DNA from 2 places in the Streptomyces sp. 63XJN7_1_ISO-PGPR-S23-121 genome. Region 2 is predicted to be linked to the other one. Evidence: predicted binding sites of a transcription regulator. Region 2 holds the regulator's gene; the other holds the start of a gene.
The links. The regulator HspR, encoded in region 2, represses chaperone genes until heat shock. The targets are predictions, from matches to a motif close to TTGAGNNNNNNNNNCTCAA.

Region 1: lon (endopeptidase La) is a predicted target of HspR. The motif match lies at 1,899-1,917, and genes of this name have one in related genera.

Annotation. Positions count from the first base shown of each region.
Region 1 is NZ_CM149653.1:1,266,702-1,270,089, reverse strand. It holds gene lon (endopeptidase La) at 1-1,876, opposite strand, end outside; gene AC0VYN_RS05925 (spermine/spermidine synthase domain-containing protein) at 2,060-2,749, shown strand; gene AC0VYN_RS05920 (response regulator transcription factor) at 2,863-3,388, shown strand, end outside.
Region 2 is NZ_CM149653.1:162,721-166,108, forward strand. It holds gene grpE (nucleotide exchange factor GrpE) at 1-398, shown strand, start outside; gene dnaJ (molecular chaperone DnaJ) at 441-1,631, shown strand; gene AC0VYN_RS00780 (heat shock protein transcriptional repressor HspR) at 1,637-2,092, shown strand; gene AC0VYN_RS00785 (sugar ABC transporter substrate-binding protein) at 2,339-3,388, shown strand, end outside.

The sequences.
Region 1 (3,388 bases), 1.1 Mb from region 2:
CGCCCGCGCCGGTGACCGCGAGACCGGTGGCCACGCCCGGCACGGAGGTGCGCCGCTCGGCCGGGTCCTGGGCGGACTCGGGCACGTGGTGCGGCCGGCCGATGAGGTCGCGCAGGTCGCCGTCGCCGACGGTGAACGGCAGCTCCCGCTCCCCCAGCTCGTGCTGGGCCGCCACCTTGCGCAGCAGCCGCGCGATCGACCGCTCCAGGGTGCGCACGCCCGCCTCGCGGGTGTACTCGCCGGCCAGCCTGCGCAGCGCGCCCTCGTCGATCGTGACCTCGTCCTTGTCCAGACCGGCCCGCTCCAGCTGGCGCGGGAGCAGGTGGTCCCGGGCGATGACGACCTTCTCGTCCTCGGTGTACCCGTCGAGGCGGACCAGCTCCATGCGGTCGAGCAGGGCCTCGGGGATGGCCTCCAGGACGTTGGCGGTGGCGAGGAAGACGACGTCGGACAGGTCGAGCTCGACCTCCAGGTAGTGGTCCCGGAAGGTGTGGTTCTGGGCCGGGTCGAGGACCTCCAGCAGCGCCGCGGCCGGATCGCCCCGGAAGTCGGAACCCACCTTGTCGATCTCGTCCAGGAGCACGACCGGGTTCATGGACCCGGCCTCCTTGACCGCCCGCACGATCCGGCCGGGCAGCGCCCCGACGTACGTGCGCCGGTGGCCGCGGATCTCGGCCTCGTCGCGGACGCCGCCGAGGGCGACGCGGACGAACTTGCGGCCCATCGCGTGGGCGACGGACTCGCCGAGCGACGTCTTGCCCACGCCGGGCGGGCCCACCAGCGCCAGGACGGCACCGCCGCGCCGGCCGCCGACGACACCGAGGCCGCGGTCGCTGCGGCGCTTGCGCACGGCCAGGTACTCGGTGATCCGCTCCTTCACGTCCTGCAGGCCCGCGTGCTCGGCGTCCAGGACGGCCTGGGCGCCCTGGATGTCGTAGGCGTCCTCGGTGCGCTCGTTCCACGGCAGCTCGAGGACGGTGTCCAGCCAGGTGCGGATCCACGAGCCCTCGGGCGACTGGTCGGAGGACCGCTCCAGCTTGTCGACCTCCTTCAGCGCGGCCTCGCGGACCTTCTCCGGCAGGTCGGCGGCCTCGACGCGGGCGCGGTAGTCGTCGGACTCCTCACCCTCCTGCTCCCCGTTCAGCTCGCGCAGCTCCTTGCGGACGGCTTCGAGCTGGCGGCGCAGCAGGAACTCGCGCTGCTGCTTGTCGACGCCCTCCTGGACGTCCTTGGCGATCGTCTCGGCCACGTCCTGCTCGGCGAGGTGGTCCCGCAGCTGCCGGGTGGCGAGCTTCAGCCGGGCGACCGGGTCGGTGGTCTCCAGCAGCTCGACCTTCTGCTCGGTGGTGAGGAAGGGCGAGTAGCCGGAGTTGTCGGCGAGCGCGGAGACGTCCTCGATGGCCTGGACCCGGTCCACGACCTGCCAGGCGCCGCGCTTGCGCAGCCATGCGGTGGCGAGGGCCTTGTACTCCTTGACGAGTTCGGCGACCTGGCCGGGCAGCGGGTCGGGCACGCTCTCGTCGCTACGGGTGCCCTCGACCCACAGCGCGGCGCCGGGGCCGGTGGTGCCGGCGCCGATGCTCACCCGGCTCCGGCCGCGGATCAGCGCGCCCGGGTCTCCGTCGGCGAGGCGGCCGACCTGCTCGACCGTGCCGAGGACGCCGGTCTTCGCGTAGGTGCCGTCGATGCGCGGGACCAGCAGGACCCGGGGCTTGCCCGGTTCGTCCCTGGCGGCGGCCTGCGCGGCCTCCACCGCGGCCCGTACGTCGGAGTCGCTCAGGTCCAGGGGGACGACCATCCCCGGCAGCACGACCTCGTCGTCGAGCGGCAGCACGGGCAGGGTGAGCGGTGTGAAGGCAGCGGACTCAGCAGCCATGATCTCCCCTTCGGCAGTCAAGTTGAGTTATGCCGACTCAATGCTCGGGAGCCGCCGATTGTTCCCAGGGGGCTGTTCGCTGTGAGCGATCAAGGGACGCCGCCCGTCGCGAGTCGTCCTCACGCCCCCTCAGCACGCCCGGAGCACCGGTCATTCCCCGGTCGGTGATGCCAGGATGGGCCGATGCCCATCACCTCTTACGACTCCCACGACACCCCGGAAGTTCTGGACCGTCGCGAGGGCCCGTACGGCGAGGTCGTCCTGCGCCGCCACGGGGCGCTGCTGCAGATCATCGCGAACGGCTGCTTCCTGATGGACACCTCCGACGGGCGCTCGGAGCGCCGGCTCGTGGACGCGGCGGCCGAGGCGCTCGACGGCCGGGCGGCACCGCACGTCCTCATCGGCGGGCTCGGCGTCGGCTTCTCACTGGTGCACGCGGCCGCCGACCCCCGCTGGGGCCGGATCGCGGTCGTCGAACGCGAGCGTGCCGTCATCGACTGGCACCGCACCGGACCGCTGGCCGAGGTGTCGGCGACGGCCCTGGCCGATCCGCGCACGGCGATCGTCGAGGCGGACCTGGTGGGTTACGTCAATGAGACTTCCGACACGTACGACGCGCTCTGCCTCGACATCGACAACGGCCCCGACTGGACCGTCACCGAGGGCAACGACGGGCTGTACTCACCAGGCGGACTGGCGGGCTGCGCACGGGTGTTGAGACCCGGCGGGGTGCTCGCCGTATGGTCCGCCCAGCCCTCCCCGGAATTCGAAGAAACCTTGCGTAATGCCGGGTTCCAGCAGGTGCGTACCGAAGAGATCCCCGTTGCCCGGGGCGTTCCGGACGTCGTCCACCTCGGCATCGGGCCTGGATAGCAAAGGCGCGGCACCTCCCCGTACGCTGCTGACCTGACGCGGATCATTCAAGCGTCAAGCGCAGTCATGGGATCACCCCACGGATTCCGGAAAGCACACCTCAGGGGCGGGCGATGGAGCAGACACAGACCTCCCACAACGGCACGGCGACGGCCACCCAGGGCGCACAGCGCCGGGTGCTGGTGGTCGAGGACGACCAGACGATCATGGAGGCCATCGCCACCCGCCTGCGTGCCGAGGGGTTCCTGGTGCAAACGGCGAGTGACGGCCCGGCGGCCGTGGACACGGCCGAAGCCTGGCAGCCCGACCTGCTCATCCTCGACATCATGCTGCCCGGCTTCGACGGCCTGGAGGTCTGCCGCCGCGTGCAGGCCCAGCGGCCGGTGCCGGTGCTGATGCTCACCGCGCGCGACGACGAGACGGACATGCTGGTCGGCCTCGGCGTGGGCGCCGACGACTACATGACCAAGCCGTTCTCGATGCGCGAGCTGGCCGCACGCGTGCACGTGCTGCTGCGCCGGGTGGAGCGGGCCGTCGTGGCCGCCTCGACGCCGCGCAGCGGCATCCTGCGCCTCGGCGAACTGGAGATCGACCACGCCCAGCGCCGGGTGCGGGTGCGCAGCGAGGACGTCCACCTGA
Region 2 (3,388 bases):
TCAAGGAGGTCGCCATCGCGAACCTCCTGTCCGAGCTGCTCCCCGTGCTCGACGACGTCGGCCGCGCCCGGGAGCACGGCGAACTCGTCGGCGGATTCAAGTCCGTCGCGGAGTCGCTGGAGACCGTCGTGGCCAAGATGGGCCTCCAGCAGTTCGGCAAGGAGGGCGAGCCCTTCGACCCGACGATCCACGAGGCCCTGATGCACTCCTACGCACCGGACGTCACCGAGACGACCTGCGTGGCGATCCTGCAGCCCGGGTACCGGATCGGCGAGCGCACCATCCGCCCCGCGCGGGTGGCGGTGGCCGAACCGCAGCCGGGTGCGCAGACCGTCAAGGCCGAGGAGCCGGCCGAGGCGGCCGACGACAAGGAGAACGGTGGCCCGGAGGAGGGCTGACGTCACGACGAACGCGGACGCAGGAGAGGAGGGACGTCGGGGATGAGCACCAAGGACTTCATCGAGAAGGACTACTACAAGGTCCTCGGCGTCCCCAAGGACGCCACCGAGGCCGAGATCAAGAAGGCGTACCGGAAGCTCGCCCGCGAGTTCCATCCGGACGCCAACAAGGGCAACGCCCGGGCCGAGGAGCGCTTCAAGGAGATCTCCGAGGCGAACGACGTCCTCGGTGACCCCAAGAAGCGCAAGGAGTACGACGACGCCCGCGCGCTCTTCGGCAACGGCGGCTTCCGCCCGGGGCCGGGCGCGGGCGGCGGCGGAACCTTCAACTTCGACCTGGGCGACCTCTTCGGAGGCGGCGCCCAGGGCGGCGGGGCCGGCGGCTTCGGCGGCGGTCTCGGCGACGTCTTCGGGGGCCTGTTCAACCGCACCGGCACCGGTGGTCCCGGCGCCGGCACGCGGACCCAGCCGCGGCGCGGCCAGGACATCGAGTCCGAGGTCACCCTCAGCTTCACGGAGGCCATCGAGGGCGCGACGGTCCCGCTGCGGATGTCCAGCCAGCAGCCCTGCAAGGCCTGTTCGGGCACCGGCGACAAGAACGGCACGCCGCGCGTGTGCCCGACCTGCGTCGGCACCGGGCAGGTCGCCCGGGGCTCGGGCGGCGGCTTCTCGCTGACCGACCCCTGCCCGGACTGCAAGGGCCGCGGCCTGATCGCGGAGAATCCCTGCGAGGTCTGCAAGGGCTCCGGACGCGCCAAGTCCTCCCGGACGATGCAGGTCCGCATCCCGGCCGGGGTGTCGGACGGGCAGCGCATCCGGCTGCGCGGCAAGGGCGCACCGGGCGAGCGCGGCGGCCCCGCGGGCGACCTGTACGTGGTGGTGCACGTCAAGGAACACCGCGTCTTCGGCCGCAAGGGCGACAACCTCACCGTCACCGTCCCGGTCACCTACGCCGAGGCGGCGCTCGGCGGCGAGGTCCGCGTCCCGACCCTGGGCGGACCGCCCGTCACGCTGAAGCTGCCGGCGGGCACGCCCAACGGCCGCACCATGCGGGCCCGGGGCAAGGGCGCGGTCCGCAAGGACGGCACCCGCGGCGACCTCCTGGTCACCGTCGAGGTGAGTGTCCCGAAGGATCTGACGGGGAAGGCTCGTGACGCGCTCGAGGCGTATCGCGAGGCGACCGCGGACGAGGATCCGCGGGAGGAGCTGTTCCAGGCCGCGAAGGGAGCTTGACGGGAATGGACGGTCGTCGACGCAATCCGTATGAACTGACCGAGGACACCCCGGTCTACGTCATCTCGGTGGCGGCCCAGCTCTCCGGACTCCACCCGCAGACACTGCGCCAGTACGACCGCCTCGGCCTGGTCTCCCCCGACCGCACGGCCGGGCGCGGCCGGCGCTACTCGGCCCGCGACATCGAACTGCTCCGTCAGGTGCAGCAGTTGTCGCAGGACGAGGGCATCAACCTGGCCGGAATCAAGCGCATCATCGAACTGGAGAACCAGGTCGCCGCGCTCCAGTCCCGCATAGCGGAGCTGTCGGACGCGCTGGACGGCGCGGCCACGGCGATGCGCCAGCGGGAGGCGGCGGTGCACGCCTCGTACCGCCGTGACCTGGTGCCGTACCAGGAGGTCCAGCAGACCAGTGCGCTGGTGGTGTGGCGGCCCAAGCGGCAGCAGCAGTCCCCGGACTGACGACGCGTCGGATTTCCCGGAAGGGGCCCGGAGGTTCACCCGAACCTCCGGGCCCCTTCGCGTGCGCCTCGCGTGCCGGGTACGTGAAGGGATGCGGGAGGCGATTCCGCTCCGTCTCCACAGCGGCTGCGCAGCGTGGTGTTGTCATCTCGTTAAGTGGTTCCGCTTGACGCTGGGGGCGCCGACGCGTTGGCTTTTCAGTCACCTGGGTTGCAATGCGGCCCCCGCGTCCGGAAGGCACCAGAAGTGAGCTCCTGCATCCGTCGTATCGCCATATCCGTGGCAGCGTCCACGATGACCGTTTCGCTGGCCGGCTGCGGAGTGCTGGACGCCTCGGACGGCAGCGACGACGCGAGCCCCTCCAAGGGCAACGACATCACGGTGGGCCTGCTGCTTCCGGAGACGGACAACACCCGCTACGAGCAGTTCGACCACCCCTACTTCGTGAAGAAGCTCGCCTCCCTGACCCGGGACGAGGGCAAGGTCCAGTACGCCAACGCCGGGGCGGACGAGAACAAACAGGCCACGCAGATGCAGAAGATGATCGACGACAAGGTCGACGCGATCGTCCTGGACGCCGTGAACGCGCAGGCCATCGCGCCGAGCGTGCAGAAGGCCAAGGACGCCGGCATCCCGGTCTTCGCCTACGACCGGCTGGCCGAGGGACCGATCACCGCCTACATCTCCTTCGACAACGAGCTGGTCGGCGAGGTCCAGGGACGCTCCCTCGTCGAGGCGCTCGGCGGCCGTGACAACTCGGCCAGGATCGTCATGATGAACGGCTCGCCCACCGACCCGAACGCCAAGCAGTTCAAGGCCGGTGCGATGTCCGAGCTGAACGGCAAGGTGACGATCGCCCAGTCCTACGACACCAAGGACTGGAAGCCGGCGAACGCCGAGGCGAACATGGCCGAGGCGATCGAGGCGATCGGCAAGAAGAACATCGCCGGCGTCTACTCCGCCAACGACGGCATGGCGGGCGGCATCATCAAGGCCCTGGAGTCCGCGGGCGTCACCGAGCTGCCGCCGATCACCGGTCAGGACGCGGAGCTGCCGGCGGTCCAGCGGATCGTCGGCGGCGAGCAGTACATGAGCGTCTACAAGTCCTACCCGCAGGAGGCCGAGAACGCCGCGGAGATGGTCGTGGCGCACATCCAGGGCCGGGACATCCAGTTCGACGCGCTCACCCGCGACAAGGTCGACAGCCCCAGCCACCAGGGCATTCCGGCGCAGCTCGTCCCGGTCGTCGCCCTGACGAAGAACAACATCAAGGACACCGTCGTGGCGGACGGCTTC